2 regions of the Enterococcus sp. JNUCC 77 genome follow, and region 2 is predicted to be linked to the other one. Evidence: a T-box and tRNA genes for the amino acid it is inferred to sense, from the RefSeq annotation. Region 2 holds a T-box; the other holds one or more tRNA genes.
The links. A T-box is a leader RNA that pairs with one kind of tRNA and senses whether it is charged. The one in region 2 lies ahead of proS (proline--tRNA ligase), so its partner is inferred to be a tRNA-Pro.
Positions count from the first base shown of each region.

Region 1: it has a tRNA-Pro gene. The T-box ahead of proS (proline--tRNA ligase) is inferred to sense a tRNA for this amino acid. The anticodon was not compared.

Region 1 covers NZ_JBTHIG010000001.1:25,562-36,021, forward strand. The annotation lists rRNA gene ACVWNY_RS00115 (16S ribosomal RNA) at 1-103, shown strand, start outside; rRNA gene ACVWNY_RS00120 (23S ribosomal RNA) at 333-3,245, shown strand; rRNA gene rrf (5S ribosomal RNA) at 3,329-3,444, shown strand; tRNA gene ACVWNY_RS00130 (tRNA-Val) at 3,461-3,533, shown strand; tRNA gene ACVWNY_RS00135 (tRNA-Lys) at 3,537-3,609, shown strand; tRNA gene ACVWNY_RS00140 (tRNA-Leu) at 3,619-3,700, shown strand; tRNA gene ACVWNY_RS00145 (tRNA-Thr) at 3,712-3,784, shown strand; tRNA gene ACVWNY_RS00150 (tRNA-Gly) at 3,812-3,883, shown strand; tRNA gene ACVWNY_RS00155 (tRNA-Leu) at 3,907-3,992, shown strand; tRNA gene ACVWNY_RS00160 (tRNA-Arg) at 4,010-4,083, shown strand; tRNA gene ACVWNY_RS00165 (tRNA-Pro) at 4,103-4,176, shown strand; gene ACVWNY_RS00170 (CtsR family transcriptional regulator) at 4,312-4,779, shown strand; gene ACVWNY_RS00175 (ATP-dependent Clp protease ATP-binding subunit) at 4,785-7,280, shown strand; gene ACVWNY_RS00180 (hypothetical protein) at 7,398-9,062, shown strand; gene ACVWNY_RS00185 (biotin--[acetyl-CoA-carboxylase] ligase) at 9,092-10,048, opposite strand; gene ACVWNY_RS00190 (ABC transporter ATP-binding protein) at 10,164-10,460, opposite strand, start outside.
Region 2 covers NZ_JBTHIG010000001.1:1,877,032-1,887,491, reverse strand. The annotation lists gene eno (phosphopyruvate hydratase) at 1-345, shown strand, start outside; gene ACVWNY_RS09220 (DUF368 domain-containing protein) at 448-1,299, shown strand; T-box leader at 1,345-1,562, shown strand; gene proS (proline--tRNA ligase) at 1,620-3,059, shown strand; gene ACVWNY_RS09210 (D-2-hydroxyacid dehydrogenase) at 3,238-4,197, shown strand; gene ACVWNY_RS09205 (aldo/keto reductase) at 4,239-5,174, opposite strand; gene ACVWNY_RS09200 (aldo/keto reductase) at 5,259-6,191, opposite strand; gene hisS (histidine--tRNA ligase) at 6,608-7,906, shown strand; gene aspS (aspartate--tRNA ligase) at 8,007-9,779, shown strand; gene ACVWNY_RS09185 (YitT family protein) at 9,883-10,460, shown strand, end outside.

The sequences.
Region 1 (10,460 bases), 1.9 Mb from region 2:
GAGGTAACCTTTATGGAGCCAGCCGCCTAAGGTGGGATAGATGATTGGGGTGAAGTCGTAACAAGGTAGCCGTATCGGAAGGTGCGGCTGGATCACCTCCTTTCTAAGGAAAATTACGGAGACTACACAAGTTTATCTTTATTCGTTCAGTTTTGAGAGGTCTACTCTCAAATCGTTCATTGAAAACTGGATACAAAAAACAAACCAAAAATTTTTAAAACAAACCGAGAACACCGCGTTGAATGAGTTTTTTAATAGTTCAATTGCTTATTTTTATTTATTGGAACTCTATCGCTAGAGGGAAGATAAAGACCCAACCGTAAGGTTGATAAGGTTAAGTGAATAAGGGCGCACGGTGGATGCCTTGGCACTAGGAGCCGATGAAGGACGGGACTAACACCGATATGCTTCGGGGAGCTGTAAGTAAGCTTTGATCCGGAGATTTCCGAATGGGGAAACCCAGCATCTTTAACAGGATGTTACTGTTCAGTGAATACATAGCTGAATGGAGGTAGACGCAGAGAACTGAAACATCTAAGTACCTGCAGGAAGAGAAAGAAAAATCGATTCCCTGAGTAGCGGCGAGCGAAACGGGAAAAGCCCAAACCAAGAGGCTTGCCTCTTGGGGTTGTAGGACTCCGATATGGTAGTTGATTGAAATAATCGAAGGACCTGGAAAGGTCTGCGAGACAGGGTAAAAGCCCCGTAGATGAAATTTGAATCACACCTAGGAGGATCCTGAGTACGGCGGAACACGAGGAATTCCGTCGGAATCCGGGAGGACCATCTCCCAAGGCTAAATACTCCCTAGTGACCGATAGTGAACCAGTACCGTGAGGGAAAGGTGAAAAGCACCCCGGAAGGGGAGTGAAATAGATCCTGAAACCGTGTGCCTACAACAAGTCAAAGCCCGTTAATGGGTGATGGCGTGCCTTTTGTAGAATGAACCGGCGAGTTACGATCCCATGCGAGGTTAAGTCGAAGAGACGGAGCCGTAGCGAAAGCGAGTCTGAATAGGGCGAATGAGTATGTGGTCGTAGACCCGAAACCATGTGATCTACCCATGTCCAGGTTGAAGGTGCGGTAAAACGCACTGGAGGACCGAACCCACGTACGTTGAAAAGTGCGGGGATGAGGTGTGGGTAGCGGAGAAATTCCAAACGAACTTGGAGATAGCTGGTTCTCTCCGAAATAGCTTTAGGGCTAGCCTCAGAGTAAGAATGATGGAGGTAGAGCACTGTTTGGACTAGGGGCCCATCTCGGGTTACCGAATTCAGATAAACTCCGAATGCCATACATTTATCTCTGGGAGTCAGACTGTGAGTGATAAGATCCATAGTCGAAAGGGAAACAGCCCAGACCACCAGCTAAGGTCCCAAAATATATGTTAAGTGGAAAAGGATGTGGGGTTGCACAGACAACTAGGATGTTGGCTTAGAAGCAGCCACCATTTAAAGAGTGCGTAATAGCTCACTAGTCGAGTGACCCTGCGCCGAAAATGTACCGGGGCTAAACATATTACCGAAGCTGTGGATTACACCTTAGGGTGTAATGGTAGGAGAGCGTTCTAAGGGCGTTGAAGGTAGACCGTGAGGACTGCTGGAGCGCTTAGAAGTGAGAATGCCGGTATGAGTAGCGAAAGACAGGTGAGAATCCTGTCCACCGTATGACTAAGGTTTCCTGGGGAAGGCTCGTCCGCCCAGGGTTAGTCGGGACCTAAGCCGAGGCCGAAAGGCGTAGGCGATGGATAACAGGTTGATATTCCTGTACTCGTTGTTTTTGTTTGAGCAATGGAGGGACGCAGTAGGCTAAGAAATCAGACGATTGGAAATGTCTGTCTAAGCAATGAGTCTTAAGATGAGTCAAATGCTTATCTTTATAAGGACAAGTTGTGATGGGGAGGGAAATACAAGTACCGAAGTTTCTGATGTCACACTGCCAAGAAAAGCTTCTAGTGAGAAAACAATGACCCGTACCGTAAACCGACACAGGTAGTCGAGGAGAGTATCCTAAGGTGAGCGAGCGAACTCTCGTTAAGGAACTCGGCAAAATGACCCCGTAACTTCGGGAGAAGGGGTGCTGATCTAACGATCAGCCGCAGTGAATAGGCCCAAGCGACTGTTTATCAAAAACACAGGTCTCTGCAAAATCGAAAGATGAAGTATAGGGGCTGACGCCTGCCCGGTGCTGGAAGGTTAAGAGGAGTGCTTAGCGTAAGCGAAGGTACGAATTGAAGCCCCAGTAAACGGCGGCCGTAACTATAACGGTCCTAAGGTAGCGAAATTCCTTGTCGGGTAAGTTCCGACCCGCACGAAAGGCGTAACGATTTGGGCACTGTCTCAACGAGAGACTCGGTGAAATTTTAGTACCTGTGAAGATGCAGGTTACCCGCGACAGGACGGAAAGACCCCATGGAGCTTTACTGCAGTTTGATATTGAGTGTCTGTACCACATGTACAGGATAGGTAGGAGCCGTAGAAGTCGGGACGCTAGTTTCGACGGAGGCAATGGTGGGATACTACCCTTGTGTTATGGCCACTCTAACCCGCATCACTAATCGTGATGGGAGACAGTGTCAGATGGGCAGTTTGACTGGGGCGGTCGCCTCCTAAAGAGTAACGGAGGCGCCCAAAGGTTCCCTCAGAATGGTTGGAAATCATTCGCAGAGTGTAAAGGCACAAGGGAGCTTGACTGCGAGACCTACAAGTCGAGCAGGGACGAAAGTCGGGCTTAGTGATCCGGTGGTTCCGCATGGAAGGGCCATCGCTCAACGGATAAAAGCTACCCTGGGGATAACAGGCTTATCTCCCCCAAGAGTCCACATCGACGGGGAGGTTTGGCACCTCGATGTCGGCTCGTCGCATCCTGGGGCTGTAGTCGGTCCCAAGGGTTGGGCTGTTCGCCCATTAAAGCGGCACGCGAGCTGGGTTCAGAACGTCGTGAGACAGTTCGGTCCCTATCCGTCGCGGGCGTTGGAAATTTGAGAGGATCTGTCCTTAGTACGAGAGGACCGGGATGGACTTACCGCTGGTGTACCAGTTGTCTTGCCAAAGGCATCGCTGGGTAGCTATGTAGGGAAGGGATAAACGCTGAAAGCATCTAAGTGTGAAGCCCACCTCAAGATGAGATTTCCCATTTCTTAAAGAAAGTAAGATCCCTGAGAGAAGATCAGGTAGATAGGTCAGAAGTGGAAGTGCAGTGATGTACGGAGCGGACTGATACTAATCGATCGAGGACTTAACCAAGATAAAATGGACTCGGAAGTTAAAAAAAGATGGAATGTTTTTTGATCCAGTTTTGAGTGAGCGAAGTTTACTCAACTAAATAGTGTGGTGGCGATAGCAAGAAGGATACACCTGTTCCCATGTCGAACACAGAAGTTAAGCTTTTTAGCGCCGATCGTAGTGAGGGGTTGCCCCTTGTGAGAGTAGGACGTCGCCACGCGAATTTTTTGATTTATGGAGGTTTAGCTCAGCTGGGAGAGCATCTGCCTTACAAGCAGAGGGTCAGCGGTTCGAACCCGTTAACCTCCATATGAGCCGTTAGCTCAGTTGGTAGAGCATCTGACTTTTAATCAGAGGGTCACAGGTTCGAGCCCTGTACGGCTCATAAAGATATGCGGGTGTGGCGGAATTGGCAGACGCACTAGATTTAGGATCTAGCGCCTTCGGGCGTGGGGGTTCAAGTCCCTTCACCCGCATTAAATAAAACGCCGGCTTAGCTCAGTTGGTAGAGCATCTGATTTGTAATCAGAGGGTCGAGGGTTCAAGTCCTTTAGCCGGCACTTTTTTAAGAAAAGCAACGAAAGTTTGCGGAAATAGCTCAGTGGTAGAGCACCACCTTGCCAAGGTGGGGGTCGCGGGTTCGAACCCCGTTTTCCGCTTTCTCTGAAAAGACCAGGGACATGCCGGGGTGGCGGAACTGGCAGACGCACAGGACTTAAAATCCTGCGGTGAGTGATCACCGTACCGGTTCGATTCCGGTCCTCGGCATTAGTACGAATAATGATGCGCCCATAGCTCAACTGGATAGAGTGTTTGACTACGGATCAAAAGGTTAGGGGTTCGACTCCTCTTGGGCGCGTAGTCTTTTTTTATTTTTACGGGAAGTAGCTCAGCTTGGTAGAGCACTTGGTTTGGGACCAAGGGGTCGCAGGTTCGAATCCTGTCTTCCCGATTCTTAGAAGGTGAAAACCTTCTATTTTTTTTACTCATTTTTAAACAGATAAGCTATTACTCTTTCTTTCACATGCTAAATTCGTTATAATTAAGGTCAGAAATAGTCAACAGAAATAGATAATGGGAGAGGATAATAGTGAGTCGAAATACCTCAGATTCAATCGAAGCATATTTGAAGGGTATCTTAGAAGACCATGAAATAATTGAAATCAGGCGAGCGGAAATGGCTCAATTGTTTAATTGCGTACCTTCCCAAATTAATTACGTGATCAATACTCGTTTTACTTTTCAGAGGGGATATATTGTTGAAAGTAAGCGAGGTGGCGGTGGTTATATTCGGATTAGCAAAGTACAGATTTCCGATCAACACTATTTCTTAGAACAGTTAATGAATTCTTTTGGAACGGAAATTTCGGAAGCAAATGCTTTTGGAATTATTCAAAAATTATTTGAAGAGAAAATTGTGACGGAAAATGAAGGAAATTTAATGCTGAGTGCATTGTCGAAAAACACATTGGGAATTAGTCAAATTGAAAATAGATTACGGGCGCGTGTATTACATGGATTTTTAGAACGTTTGAGTTATGAAAAAAAGGAGTGAAATAGATGGATCAATTATATACTGAAAGAGCGAAAGCAGTCTTGACGATTGCCCAACAAGAAGCGAAGTATTTTAAACATCGTTCAGTTGGTTCAGAGCATTTATTATTGGCTTTAGTTATTGAACAACAGGGAATTGCCGGAAAAACCTTGCGTCAAATGAATTCTACAGAAGCAGATATTCGTGAAGAAATTGAAAATATGACTGGTTATGGTTCAGTGACCAATTATGCAGAAGGTAGTTATTTACCTTATTCACCGCGAGCAAAACAAATTTTGATTTTTGCTGATGATGAAGCCAAACGTTTCAATGCTAAATTGGTTGGAACTGAACATATTTTATTGGGCTTACTGCGGGATGATGAGATTTTGGCTTCTCATATTTTAGTCAATCTTGGATTAAGCTTACCTAAGATGCGTCAATTGCTATTACGTAAAATGGGCGTCAACGAATCGATGACTGGTAGCAATGGTCAAAACAATCGTAGAAAACCAGCGAAACAAGCGACAACCAATTCACAAGGGACGCCAACGCTTGATAGTTTGGCTCGTGATATGACCAAACTAGCTCGGGAAAAACGTTTAGATCCAGTGGTAGGTCGCGATAGTGAAGTTCGTCGTGTTGTTCAAATTTTAAGTCGCCGAACTAAAAATAATCCAGTTTTAGTGGGTGAACCCGGTGTTGGTAAGACAGCCATTGTAGAAGGCTTAGCTCAACGAATAATTACGGATGATGTGCCAGAAGACATGCGTGGAAAACGTCTAATGATGTTAGATATGGGCGCATTAGTAGCGGGTACAAAGTATCGTGGTGAATTTGAGGATCGTTTGAAAAAAGTGATTGATGAAATCTATAACGATGGCCAAATTATTTTATTTATTGATGAACTGCATACTTTAATTGGTGCCGGTGGTGCAGAAGGTGCGATCGATGCTTCAAATATTTTGAAACCAGCTTTGGCTCGTGGTGAATTGCAAACAATTGGTGCCACGACTTTAGATGAGTATCAAAAATATATTGAAAAAGATTCTGCATTGGAACGTCGTTTTGCCCGGGTACAGGTGGAAGAACCAACTCCTGAAGAAGCAGAAGAAATCTTAAAAGGCTTACGCCCACGTTATGAAGAACATCATGGGATTAAGATTACTGACGAAGCATTACATGCGGCGGTATCTTTATCAGTTCGTTATATTAATTCTCGTCAACTACCAGATAAAGCCATTGACTTAATGGATGAAAGTGGTGCGAAAGTCCGCTTAGATACGACAGATGAAGAATCTGAATTGGTAGAATTGAAACAAGAATTAGAAAACTTATCAGCAGAAAAAGAAAAAGCGATTCAAAACCAAGACTTTGAATCAGCTGCTCGTCTACGTTTGAAAGAAAAGCAAATGGCACAGGCTGTTGAAGCAGAAGCTTTAAAAGAAGCCAAACAAGAAAAAGGCTATGCGAATGAAGTAACAGAAGAAGATGTCGCTGCAGTGGTTTCTCAGTGGACCGGTGTGCCATTGCAACAATTAGAGAAAAAAGAAAGTCAACGGTTATTGGATTTAGAAAATGTATTGCATAAACGTGTGGTAGGACAAGAAGATGCCGTTAAAGCTATTTCGCGGGCAATTCGTCGGGCTCGGAGTGGTCTGAAAGATCCAAACCGACCAATTGGCTCATTTATGTTCTTAGGTCCAACTGGTGTGGGTAAAACAGAATTGGCGAAAGCATTAGCAGAAGCGATGTTTGGTTCTGAAGAATCATTGATTCGAGTAGATATGTCTGAATATATGGAAAAATTCAGTACGAGTCGGTTGATTGGTTCACCGCCAGGATATGTTGGTTATGACGAAGGTGGTCAGCTAACTGAAAAAATCCGTCAAAAACCTTATGCTGTCATTTTGCTAGATGAAGTTGAAAAAGCCCATCCAGATGTTTTCAATATCTTATTACAAGTTTTAGATGATGGCTACTTAACCGATGCAAAGGGTCGGCGAGTAGACTTTAGAAATACAATTTTAATTATGACATCAAATATCGGCGCCAGAGAAGTCCGCGAAGAAAAGAGTGTCGGCTTTGGAGCTAAAGATATCATGCAAGATCATGTCAGCATGGAAAAACGTATTTTTGAAGAATTGAAACGGACTTATCGTCCAGAATTCTTAAACCGAATTGATGAAACACTAGTATTCCAATCCCTTAATCAAGATCAAATTCATGAAATCGTGAAAATCATGAGCCAGTCAATTGTTGAGCGGATGACCGAGCACGAAATCAAAGTTAAAATTACACCGGCAGCAATCGATGTGATTGGAAAAGTTGGTTTTGATCCGGAATATGGCGCACGACCAATTCGTCGGGCACTCCAAAAAGAAGTCGAAGACCGTCTGGCTGAAGCTTTATTGTCGGGCTTAATTCAATTAGGTGATTCAGTGACTATTGGTGCCAGCAAAGGAAAGATTACTTTGACGGTAAAAAATGCTACTGAAGAAAAAGTTCCAGCTAAAGTATAATGACGAGAACGAGACTGTCAGAAGACAGTCTTGTTTTTTTTAATTTTTTCTCAAATCTATCATTTTATTGTTCAAAAAATGCTAACTTCGGTACAATAAGGCGGAGGAGTTGAGTAAATGAAACGTGCAATTTATCCAGGGATCATTGTGTTGGTAGCAATTTTATTTATTATGCCGCATTTTATTAGTCAAAATATGGTATTAGGGGCGGACGCGCTTTTTCATTACAATCGTTTTTATGAGACTGCGATGCAGATAAAACATCATAATTTTTCACCGTTTATTTCATTGTATGGTTTTCAGCAGTCTGCCCGAGTGGTTAATGCGGTCTATGGACCGGTATTTGCTTATTTTCAAGGATTATTAGTTTTAGCGGCAGGGACTTGGTTTCGCTATCAAATCCTGTCGAATTTTATTTTATATTTAGTTTCAGGTTTCTCTATGTATGGCTTATTACGTTATGGAAAAGTTAAACGACCTTTGGCGACATTGACAGCAATTATTTTTATGACTACTTATACGGTTTTATATTGGACGATTAATCAAGGCTTTACCAGTTGGGGAACTAGCTTGATGCCTTTATGTTTGTTGCCGATTGTCGATATGAGTATGCGGCATCGTTTTCCAGTAGTAAAAGTAGCTTTGAGTGTAGCAGTATTGACCCAGATTCATATGTTGTCGGCTATTATGTTAGGTTGGATTTATATACCTTTTTTCATTAGCTATTTAATAAAGTCAGATATTAAAAAAACACTATGGCAACTTGTAAAAGCAATCGGGCTGTATGTATTATTAACAGTCAATGTCTGGGCTAGTCTATTAATGATGAATTTAGGTAATCATTTGCAGTTTCCGTTTGTTAATTATCATATGAGTGACAAGGCAATTAATTTAAAAGGAAGTTATTGGTTGGATTATCCGCAAATACTAGTACCTTTAGTAATTGTGATGCTACTGATCTTTATTGTGACCCATAAAAAAATTCAAGGCTTTACCAAACAGTTGCTAGGCACGAGCTTGTTCTTTTTATTGTTGTCGACTAGTTTGATTCCGTGGACTTTTTTAGTCCAGCATCATGTACCTTTTGTGTCTTTGATTCAATTTCCGTTCCGTTTCTTTGAGCCTTTTACGATGTTGTTCTTATTTTTTGCAGCTAGTATGTTGGAGCAATTGATGTTCAAACGCTGGTGGCATGGAGTGATGGCAGTCATTTGTTTGCTGAGTGTCCTCGGATCGATTTCAACAATTAATTTGCGCTTGGCTCGATGGGATAATATTTCTTTAAATAAACCTCATACTTATCGGATGAAAAACGTTGAGGAAACCAAAAAGGATTTTTACAGTAAAGATTTACAGCTGGCTTTAGAAGATATGCAAAAATCTAGTCCAGACTATTTGCCAACCTATGACAGCGATCAGAAAAATAGTTACCAATTATATGGAGAACAAATAATTTTAAACGATAAGAATTTTGAAAAAACCGCTAAAAATGGTGAATTGACGGTCACTTGGGAGAGTAAAACAGCTGGCATGGCTCGTTTGCCGGTAATTGTCTATCGCCGCACGCAATTAAGTCAAAACGGCCAACCATTAAAATATACGGATTTATCAGAAATTGGTAGTCCGACAGTAACTGAAAAGGTTGGAAAAAATCAATTGACAGTGAAATATTTGGTACCGTGGTATATTTATTTGAGTTTTGCGGTGAGTGTGGTGAGTTGGTTCGGTTGTTTGATCTTTAGTTTGCGAGAAGTTCGTCGCTTCCAAAAATTTAGAAAATAAAAAGCAAATCCAACGAGGATTTGCTTTTTTTATTGGATGCTGCTTAAACTAATTTCTCCAGAAGACAAGGTCATTTGTTCACCATCGACATCCACCACTAGTTCGCCGGTATTAGTAATGGCAATAGCTGTGCCGTAATGAGTTTCTTTTTGACGAATGAAGCTGACTTTTTTTCCTAAGACAAAAGATTTTTTACGATAAGTTTCTAAGTATTCAGCGGGGTCGGCCGCTAATAGTTTGAAGAAACGTTGCCAAATTTCAATGATTAATTGATTGCGGGTAATTGTTGGCTGGCCATCAGGAAAAATTGAGCTCGCTTTGTCTTGAAGTTCTGTTGGAAAACTATTTTGGGGAATCGAAAAATTAATGCCCATGCCGATAATGATGTATTTGAGTGAATTTGTCTCCACATCGGTCATCGCTTCAGATAAGATACCGACGATTTTTCTACCGTTTAGATAAATATCGTTGACCCATTTGATTTGGCTGTCTTGTTGTGTTAATGCATCGATGACTTCAGCAACTGCAGCTGCCATTAGCACTGTATATTGTGGTAACTCAGCTAATTGTTCTTTTGGTTCTAATAACATGCTCATATAGATACCAGCTTTTTCTTTTGCGAAAAAGGGACGATTGAAGCGTCCACGAGGTGCTTCTTGCATGTCGGCTATGACAAGTAAAGGAGTCGGCGTGCCTTCTAAGACAGAGAGCTGAGCGTCTTTCATAGTAGAAGTAGAAGTCGCCAATACTTTTACAGCCACTCGGTTGTCTAAGCCTTGCTGGATTTCTTTTTGCTCTAAAATATCAGAAGGCTGATAGCGATAGCCATTAGCAGTATGTTGGATTAAATAGCCCTTTTTTTCCAGTTCTTTGATTGCTTTCCAGATGGCTGTACGGGAAACACCAATTTCTTTGGCTAATGTTTCGCCAGATAAGACATGATCAGCAGTCTTTAAGCGTTGTAATACGATTTCTTTGGTTGACACAGGCTCGTCTCCTTTTTAATTAGGAACTGTTTTATTCCTAGTCTATTTTTTCTCAGTGTATCAAAAAAAGGACGAGAAGAAAAATCTTCCCGTCCTAAAGAAGGATGAACCAGTTCTAGGCTAATAATAAAGCGTCGTCTTTTAATTCCACACCGGAATTTTTTTGGAAAAGCGTCATTAATTTTGGCACCGTCAAATCTTGTTTTTCTTCCTGTTTTAAATCTAAGGCAATTTGTCCTTGATGTAGCATAATCAGACGATTGCCATAACGAATCGCATCTTCCATATTGTGAGTCACCATGAAAGCTGTCAAATGGTGCTCGGTGATTAATTTTTGCGTTAATTCCATTACCGTAATGGAAGTCTTTGGATCTAATGCAGCGGTATGCTCATCTAGTAAAATTAAATCTGG
Region 2 (10,460 bases):
GATGACATATTTGTCACCAATCCGAAGATTTTTGCAGACGGAATTAAAAATGGTATTGCCAATTCTATTTTAATTAAATTAAACCAAATTGGAACAGTATCTGAATCAATCGAAACGATTCGGATGGCACGGGAAAATGGCTATACTACTATGATTTCTCATCGTTCTGGCGAAACAGGAGATACATTTATTGCTGATTTTGCTGTGGCTTTGAGTGCTGGCCAAATCAAAACGGGTTCAATGGCGCGTAGTGAACGCGTAGAAAAATACAATCAATTCTTACGGATAGAAGAAGAACTTGAAGGACAAGCTATACTAGCTCATTTTCCTAAAGAAAGCTTATAGAATTTTATAAAAAAATTAAACCAACTAAAAAATAACTTGTCTCCTCCTTTCTTTATCGTTAAACTATTTTAGATGACGAAGAGAGAAGGAGATTTTTATTAAATGGAAAAGCAGGCACGGTCTGAAAAAAATGTAGGTAGTTGGATATTACGTTTTGTTAAAGGGATGTTTATCGGTTCAGGTTTTATTTTACCGGGAATCAGTGGCGGGGCATTGGCGGCAGTTTTTGGTATTTATGAACGAATTATTTCTTTTTTAGCCCATATAACGCGAAATTTTAAAGAAAATGTTTTATTTTTTATTCCAGTAGGTTTAGGTGGCTTGACTGGGGTTTTTGTTTTATCTTTTGCGGTCAGTTTTTTACTCGGTTCCTTTGAGACTATTATGCTATGGTTTTTTGTGGGTTGTATTATTGGAACTGTGCCGGCATTGTGGAAAGAAGCGGGGAAAAAAGGTCGCGATACGAAAGATATGATTATTTTAGTCGTGAGTTTTGTAGTTGGCTTTTTATTTTTATGGCAAGGCTCTAGCTTATTTGGGGAAGTGGATCAAAACTTTTTCACTTGGATGATTGCTGGCGGCTTGATTGGTTTAGGTTTAATTGTACCTGGACTGAGCCCTTCAAACTTTTTAGTTTATATGGGGATGTATAAAGCGATGGCTGATGGTTTTAAGACAATTGATTTAGGCGTGATTATTCCGATTGGTATTGGTGGATTAGTCGTGGTACTAAGTCTATCTAAAGTAATGGATTGGGTTTTTGCGAGATACTATGCACCGATGTTCCATTTTATTCTAGGAATTGTTTTTGCATCGACAGTAATGATTGTACCGACAAATTATGCAGGATTTAGCTTTTTGGCCTTCTTTGCCTGTGGTGTATTGTGTATTTTAGGTGCTGGTTTAGGCTGGTGGATGAGCCGTTTAGAAGAGCGTTATGTTCCTGAAGATTAAAAAAAATTTATTTTTCTCTTGCAATTTTAAATAAATCTAGTTAGTATAAGAACAAGCATTTGGATTAGTAATAAATTTTTACGGTAGCAGAGAGTTGATTCACCGGCTGAAAGATCAACACACCCACTGAAATTTATGAACCTACCAAAGAAGCCTATTGTGAAAACAATACGTGACTCTAGCGTTAATAGAGCTGAAAGTTGGATCAAATAAGTTTTGATCAAGCAAGGTGGTACCGCGAAATTATCCGTTTCGTCCTTACATTTACGTGAGGACGGAGCGGTTTTTTTATTGGCAATTTTATTTTAGGAGGAGACAATATGTCAGATTTACAAAGAGAAGATTTTTCAAAATGGTATTTGCAAACTATCCAAAAAGCTGATTTGATGGATTATTCACCTGTTCGAGGATGTATCATTTTTAAACCAGATGGTTTTGAATTGTGGCAGCATATCCAAGATGATTTCAACAAATATTTACGGACGCAAGATATCCGCAATGTTTATTTTCCAATGTTGATTCCTAAACATTTCTTAGAAAAAGAAGAAGAACACGTGGAAGGTTTTGCACCAGAACTACCATGGTTAACTCGTGTTGGTGATGAAGAATTAGAAGAACCTTATGCGTTACGTCCAACTTCTGAAACGTTAATTGGTGATGCTTTTTCCAATTGGGTGAATTCTTATCGTGATTTACCATTAGAAATTAATCAATGGGCCAATGTTTTCCGTTGGGAAAAGAAAACTATGCCATTTTTACGGACCTCTGAATTTTTATGGCAAGAAGGTCATACAGCTCACGAAACTGAAGAAGATGCGCGTCGTCGGACAATGTCAATTTTAGAAGCTTATGCAACTTTGATTGAAGACACGTTGGCTATTCCAGTTTATCGTGGTCAAAAAACGCCATCTGAACGATTTGCTGGTGCGGTGGATACTTATTCTGTTGAAGCAATGATGCGAGATGGTAAAGCAGTTCAAGCAGGAACGTCACACTATTTAGGTCAAAATTTTGCGGAAGCTTTTGATATTAAATTCTTGAATCGTAATAACGAACATGATTTTGTTTATACAACATCATGGGGTATTTCTACTCGTTTAATTGGCGCATTAATCATGGTTCATGGAGATGAGCAAGGCTTGGTATTACCACCAAAAGTGGCACCAACTCAAGTTATTTTAGTTCCAGTTGGTCCTTGGCAAAAAAATCCAGCAATCTTAGATAAATTAAAAGAAATCAAAACTCAATTACAAGATACAGGATTACGTGTGAGAATTGATGAAACTGATAATACACCAGGTTATAAATTTAATGAGTGGGAATTAAAAGGTGCACCATTACGAGTAGAATTTGGCCCTAGAGATTTAGAAAATAATCAAGTTGTCGTGAAAATGCGTGATTTGGCCGACAAAGAGTCAGTTTCTCTAAATGAGTTAACAAATTACGTAACAGAACAATTAGATATTATGCAAAAACGGTTATTTGAAAGTGCTAAAGTTCGTTATGCTGAAAATGAGCATACTGATGTAGATACTTTAGATGAATTAAAAGCCCACATTGAAAAATCTAAGACAGCTGGTGAAACACCAGGATTTGTGTTAATTGGTTGGGATGGGACAGAAGAAACCGAAGCCAAAATTAAAGAAGAAACAGGTTTTACAACACGAAATATTCCATTCAATCCACCAGTTGAAAAAACGGTTGATATCGTTTCTGGCAAACCAGCGAAACATACGGTTTGGATTGCTCGGGCGTATTAATAAATCTGTCGCTTAAAAATACTAAATGATGAGCATCGCTAGAATACGGAAATCAGCCACCAGTTAGCAGATGTGAAGAGTTTTTAACAGGAAAGGTAATTTTAAGCTAGGAAAAAGAGTTTGAGCCGAGTGCTTTAAACTCTTTTTTTGTTATAATAAACCAAAAAGAGGTTTGAGTATGAAAATTATTGTATTAGATGGCCATGGACTAAATCCAGGCGACTTAAGTTGGGCCGGCTTTGAAAAATTAGGTGAGGTGACGATTTATGATCGCACACCACAAAATGAGCAAATTATTTTAGAGCGAATCGGGGATGCAGAAATAGTCCTAGTAAATAAAGTGATTTTATCTGCAGAAGTGATTGAAAAAGCCTCTCATTTAAAGTACATTGGCGTCAACGCCACAGGATTTAATGTGGTAGACATTGAGGCCGCACGCAAGAGAAATATTCCAGTGACCAATATTCCGACTTACGGAACAGATGCTGTCGCACAATTTACTTTTGCTTTATTATTGGAGATTGCAAGTCGTGTAGGTTTACATGATCATTCCGTTCATCAAGGAGATTGGCAAAAAAGTTTAGATTTCACTTATTTTTTAGCGCCCACTTTAGAGTTAAGTGGGAAAACTATTGGAATTATCGGTTATGGGGCAATTGGTCAAGCCGTGGCGAAAATTGCTCATGGTTTTTCAATGGAAGTTATTTATTATAATCATCGTGAAAAGACACCTCAAAATATTGGTGATCGACAAGTGTCTTTAGCCGAATTATATAGTAAAGCAGATATTGTTAGTTTGCATGTTCCCCAGACTCCTGAAACCACTCAGATGATTAATACTGCAGCGATTGACCAAATGAAAAATGATGTAATTGTGATTAATACAGCTCGGGGTGGTTTGTTGGATGAACAAGCGGTAACTGAAGCTTTAAATACTGGAAAAATCTCTGCGCTCGGTGTGGATGTTGTTTCTAGTGAACCAATCCAAGCAGATAATCCATTATTAAAAGCCAAAAATGCGGTAATTACGCCGCACATTGCTTGGTCACCAACTGAAGCTCGCAAACGGTTGATGGATATAGCTGTCGACAATCTAGATAACTTTTTAAAAGATACGCCAAAAAATGTAGTCAATTAAAAAATAGCGATGACGTTCAACTTTTCGTCATCGCTATTTGCTTATTTAAATAGTTGGTTGATTTTATCAAAATCAGCCTGTGATAAATGCAAGTCAACAGCTTTTGCATTGGCTTCAACTTGATCAGGTGTCTTAGCACCAGGAATCACGATACCAATTTGTGGATGTTTCATATACCAAGCTAAAACAAGTTGTGTAACTGTGGCATCGTAGTTTTTTGCGATTGGTTTTAATTGATCTACTTTAGTAATAATTTCTTTAAAGCGTTCTCCTCTGAAGTCGGGATTTTTACTACGTAAATCACTCGCAGGAAAAGTTGCTTCTTGATCATATTTTCCAGTAAGCAAACCAGAATCTAACGGATAGTAAGGGACAAAACTAATATGGTGTTTTTCTAAATAGGGGAATAAATCTTTCTCGTGTTCTCGATGTATTAAACTGTAACGGTCTTCAACAATATCTACATAGCCATTAGTATTGGCTTCTTTTAATTGTTCTAGAGAAAAGTTCGAGACACCAATGGCGCGGATTTTTCCGGCTTCTTTTAATTCATGCAAGGTTTTAACTGCTTCACGTTTATCGGTGTTTTCATCTGGAAAATGAATATAAAAGATGTCTAAATAGTTTGTTTGCAATCTTTGTAAAGCTTCTTCTACAGCATTTCTTAAAAATTCTGGACTATTGTTAAATTTGAAATCTTGTTTGGGATCGTGGGCTGCTTTGGTAGCAACGATCGCCCGGGCACGATCAAATTCTTCTTCTTGTAGGACTTCTCCAATTAATTCTTCAGAGTGTCCGTGACCATAAGAAAAAGCAGTATCTAATAAAGTAATTCCATTACGTAAAGCTACTCGAACCACTTCTTTTCCTGTTTCGTCACTCAAGTTAGGATACAGGTTGTGTCCCCCAACCGCATTTGTACCTAAACCTAAATCTGAAGCATAAACCTGAGATTTACCAATTTGAATATCTGCCAAAATTATCAGCTCCTTTTTATAATAGTTTAATCGAAAGTCAAAAAAAAAGCGATTCAAAATCATTTCGAATCACTTTTACTTGTATTATTGGAACAATTGATTGATTAAATCGTAGTCGATATTTGATAAACGAATATCCACGGCTTGGGCATTGGCTGAAACTTGTTCCGGTTTTTTAGCACCTGGAATGACAGCAGCAATCGCTGGATTTTTTAAATACCAAGCCAAAACCAATTGTGCAACAGTTGCATCATAATTTTTGGCAATCGGTTTTAGTTGGTCAACTTTGGAAACAATCTGTTGGAATCTTTCACCTTGAAAGTCAGGATTACCGTTCTTACCATTTTTAGCAAAAGTATCTGTTTGACTATATTTTCCCGTTAACAATCCTGAGGCCAATGGAAAGTAAGGAATAAAAGCGATGTTTTTTTCTTGTAAATAAGGAAGAACTTCATTTTCAAGTTCTCGATGAACCAAATTATAATGATCTTCGACGACATTTACATGACCATCTAAGTTAGCTGCTTTAATTTGTTCCAAAGAAAAGTTAGACACACCGATGGCTCGAATCTTACCGGCCTCTTTTAATTCATGTAAAGCTGCAACTGCTTCACGCTTATTGGTTGCTTCATCAGGGAAGTGGATGTAAAAAATATCGATATAATTGGTTTGTAATCTTTCTAAAGCTGATTCAACAGCGTTGGTTAAAAATTCTGGTGAGTTATTTGGCGCACCGTCTTGTGATAAATCTTGTGCAGCTTTGGTAGCAATGATTACTTTTGCTCGGTCGAATTCAGCTTCTTGTAAAACCTCACCAATTAATTCTTCTGATCTACCAAGACCATAGATAAAAGCTGTGTCCAGTAACGTCAAACCATTTCGTAGCGTAGTTCGGACCACTTCTTTACCAGTTTCATCAGCTAAACCCTTAAATAAATTATGACCACCGACTGCATTGGTTCCTAAGCCTAAATCCGTTGCATAAACACGAGATTTTCCAATTCTAACATCTGTCATTTTTAAAACGCTCCTCTTTATTTTAAAATATATATTTAGTTGTTAAATTAATTCTATGTTGGTCAGTTTAAAATGAAGTTGAAAAAAAAGAAACTATCTTGCTTTTTATTAATGAGAAACCTTGACTTTCTCATTTTTTTTTAGTAATTTAAACTTTGACAGTTCAATTTCGATGAAGGAAAAAGTAAGTGACGTGGTGTTGTAAAGAAATGATTGCCTTGGCTGAAAGTAATCACACATCTGGCTGCTGAAAGACATTCTGGAGATGAGTAGTGAAAAGCTATTCCGTTTAGCAAGCGTTAATTGTTTGAGAAGAGGAAACTCTAAAAAATAGGTGGTACCGCGATATTTCGCCCTTGTTCATTTGAACGAGGGCTTTTTTTGACTGCATATGTAAAGAAGGGAGCAAATAAAAGATGAGTTATCAAAGACCAAAAGGCACCAATGACATTTTACCAGGTGAAAGTGACAACTGGCTGTTTATTGAGGAAACGGCCCGATTATTATTTAACGATTACCAATATCAAGAGATTCGGACACCAATATTTGAACATTATGAAGTTATTGCTAGAAGTGTCGGGGATACTACGGATATTGTTTCAAAAGAAATGTACGATTTCTATGATAAAGGGGATCGGCATGTCACATTACGACCAGAAGGAACGGCACCCGTTGTCCGTGCATTCGTAGAAAATAAATTATTTGGACCAGAATATCAAAAACCCTACAAAGCATTTTATATGGGACCAATGTTTCGTTATGAACGCCCCCAAAAAGGTCGCTTGCGTCAATTTCATCAAATTGGGGTTGAAGCGCTGGGAAGTGAAAATCCAACTTTAGATGTTGAAACAATGTCAATGGCGATGGATTATTTTAAACAGTTAGGTTTAAAAAATATTCGACTGGTGATTAATTCTTTAGGTGATAAAGAAACGCGTCAAAATTACCGTCAAGCATTGATTGATTATCTTTTGCCACACGAAAATGAACTGAGTGAAGATTCAAAACGTCGACTACATGAAAATCCTTTACGAGTATTAGACAGCAAAGATAAAAAAGACCAAAAGTTTGTAACGGATGCGCCAAGTATTTTGGATTACTTGAGTCCTTATGCAAAAGAATATTTTGAACAAGTTACGAAAACACTGGATCATTTAGGCACACCATATGAGATTGATCATCGCATGGTACGTGGCTTAGATTATTATATGCATACTATCTTTGAAATTATGAGTGATGCACCGGGAATGGGGAGTCAATCGACTATCTGTGCTGGTGGCCGTTACGATGGTTTAGTAGAAGAGCTAGGTGGACCACAAACACCAGGAATTGGTTTTGCGATGGGTGAAGAAAGAATCTTAATGACATTAGCACAAGAAGATGTTTTGATTCCAGTAGCGAAACAATTAGATGCTTACGTTGTTGGTATAGGTGCTTTAACGAACATAGAAAGCTTAAAAATTGTACAGTCCATTCGTAATTTTGGTTTCTCTGCAGATCGTGATTTCATGGATCGCAAGGCAAAAGCGCAATTTAAATCAGCTGATAAAGCTGGAGCTAAGTTAATTTTAACGCTAGGAGAAGCGGAATTAGAAAATGGCACAATCAATGTGAAATCTTCAGCGACACGAGCTGAAAAAACTTTCCCATTGACTGAAATATATCATCACTTTGATGAAATTTACGATGAAATGATGACACCAGTTTTTGATTAATATCTTCGTTCAGAGGTTCCTTAACTGATGTAACGAGACATTGTCAAAACTTACTTAAAAAAATGAATATTAAACAATTGGTTAAAGGAGAAAAACAAAGATGGCAAAAAGAACAGTTTATGCGGGACTAGTTTCCGAAAAATATTTGGATCAACAAGTTACTTTAAAAGGTTGGGTCCAAAAGCGACGTGACTTAGGTGGCTTAATTTTTATTGATTTACGTGACCGTGAAGGAATTGTCCAAGTAGTCTTCAATCCAGAAGAATCAAAAGAAGCTTGGGAAGTTGCAGATCAATGCCGCAGTGAATTTGTCGTTGAAATTACTGGTAGAGTAATTAAGCGGGATGAAAATTCTGTTAATTTAAAAATGGCAACTGGATTATTCGAAGTGAAAGGTGAAGACATCACTATTTTAAATAGTGCGAAAACTCCTCCATTTTCAATTGAAGATGACCAAAATATTAGTGATGAAGTCCGTTTGAAATATCGTTATATGGATTTACGTCGTCCGAAAATGACTAGTAATATTAAATTACGTCATAATTTGACTAAATCAATTCGTCATTTTCTAGACAATAATGACTTCTTAGATATTGAAACACCAATTTTGGCAAAATCAACGCCAGAAGGTGCCCGTGATTATTTAGTGCCTTCACGGGTTCATCCAGGACATTTTTATGCCTTACCTCAATCACCACAAATTTTAAAACAATTATTGATGACTGCTGGCTTTGATCGTTATTATCAAATCGTTCGTTGTTTCCGTGATGAAGATTTACGGGGCGATCGTCAACCAGAATTTACCCAAGTCGATATTGAAACTAGTTTTTTAACGGCAGAAGAAATTCAAGAATACACGGAACAATTAATTGCTCAAGTGATGAAAGATATTAAAGGAATCGAAGTGACGTTACCTTTCCCACGGATTACTTGGGATGAAGCGATGACTCGTTACGGTTCAGATAAACCTGATACTCGTTTTGAAATGGAATTAATCGACGTGACTGAATTAGCTTCAGCAACAGATTTTAAAGTATTCCGTATGGCAACTGATAATGGTGGCGTGGTAAAAGTGTTAAATGCTAAAGGAGCCGCTGACAAATATTCTCGTAAAGAATTAGATCGTTTAAGTCAATTTGTCAGTCAATTTGGTGCGAAAGGTTTAGCTTGGATGAAAGTTGACGAAGCAGGCGAATTAACTGGACCAATCGCTAAGTTTGTTGGTAATATCGCAACTGATTTGAAAGAAGTAACCAACGCAGAACCTGGTGATGTCTTAATGTTTGCAGCAGATCAATTTTTAACTGCAGTAACTGCTCTAGGTGCTGTACGTTCAAAAGTTGGTAAAGAATTAGGTTTAATCGATGAAGATAAATTTAATTATCTTTGGGTCGTGGATTGGCCACAATTTGAATTTGATCAAGAAGCAGGACGTTATGTGTCTGCCCACCATCCATTTACGATGCCAAATGAATCGTCTATTCCAGATTTAAAAGACCATCCGGAAAAAGTGTATGCGCAAGCTTATGACATTGTTTTAAATGGTTATGAATTAGGTGGCGGATCACTACGGATTCACACACGAGAATTACAAGAACAAGTTTTTGAAACATTAGGTTTTTCAAGAGAAGAAGCCAATGACCAATTCGGATTCTTGTTGGAATCATTAGATTATGGTTTTCCGCCAATTGGTGGTTTAGCTTTAGGGTTAGATCGTTTCGCGATGTTACTAGCGGGCGAAGACAATATTCGTGAAGTAATTGCCTTTCCAAAAAATGGGAAAGCCGCTGATCCAATGTCTGATGCGCCAAGCACAGTGTCTCCATTACAACTTTATGAATTAAGCATTAACACAACAAACATCGAAGAATAAGAAATTCCTAAAGAAAGCACAGACTTATCCAGTTGGTGCTTTCTTTTTTCAAATAAACTCCGTATAATGTGAGTGACTTTTGATGAAAGAGGCGTTTAATTACATGTTAAAAAAGATAGCGGATTGGCCCTATCATGATTATGCAACAAGATTATCGGTGGCAGTTGTTTATGCTTTTATAGCTGCCATTGCGGTGAATTTTTTCTACCAACCTGGAAATATTTATTCCAGTGGGATTACTGGTTTCGCACAAATTTTGACTACTTTGTCTAAACAATTTGTCGGACACACAGTCCCAGTTTCAATTACTTTATTTGCTTTAAATATTCCGTTATTTGTTTTAGCTTGGTTTAAAATTGGTCATAAATTTACTTTCTTTACTTTTATTACCGTATTCTTAACATCCTTTTTCATTCATATTATTCCCGAAACGACTTTATCAACAGACCCGATTATTTGTGCGATATTCGGGGGCGCAATTTCAGGTGTAGGAATTGGCTTTGCCTTGAAAAATGGCTTGTCATCTGGTGGATTAGATATTTTAAGTATCACCATTCGTAAACAAACTGGTCGCTCAGTTGGGTCGATTTCGATGATTTTTAATGTAATGATTATGTTTGTGGCGGGACTTTTATTTGGTTGGCCTTACATGTTTTATTCGGCCTTTGCTATCTTTATGAG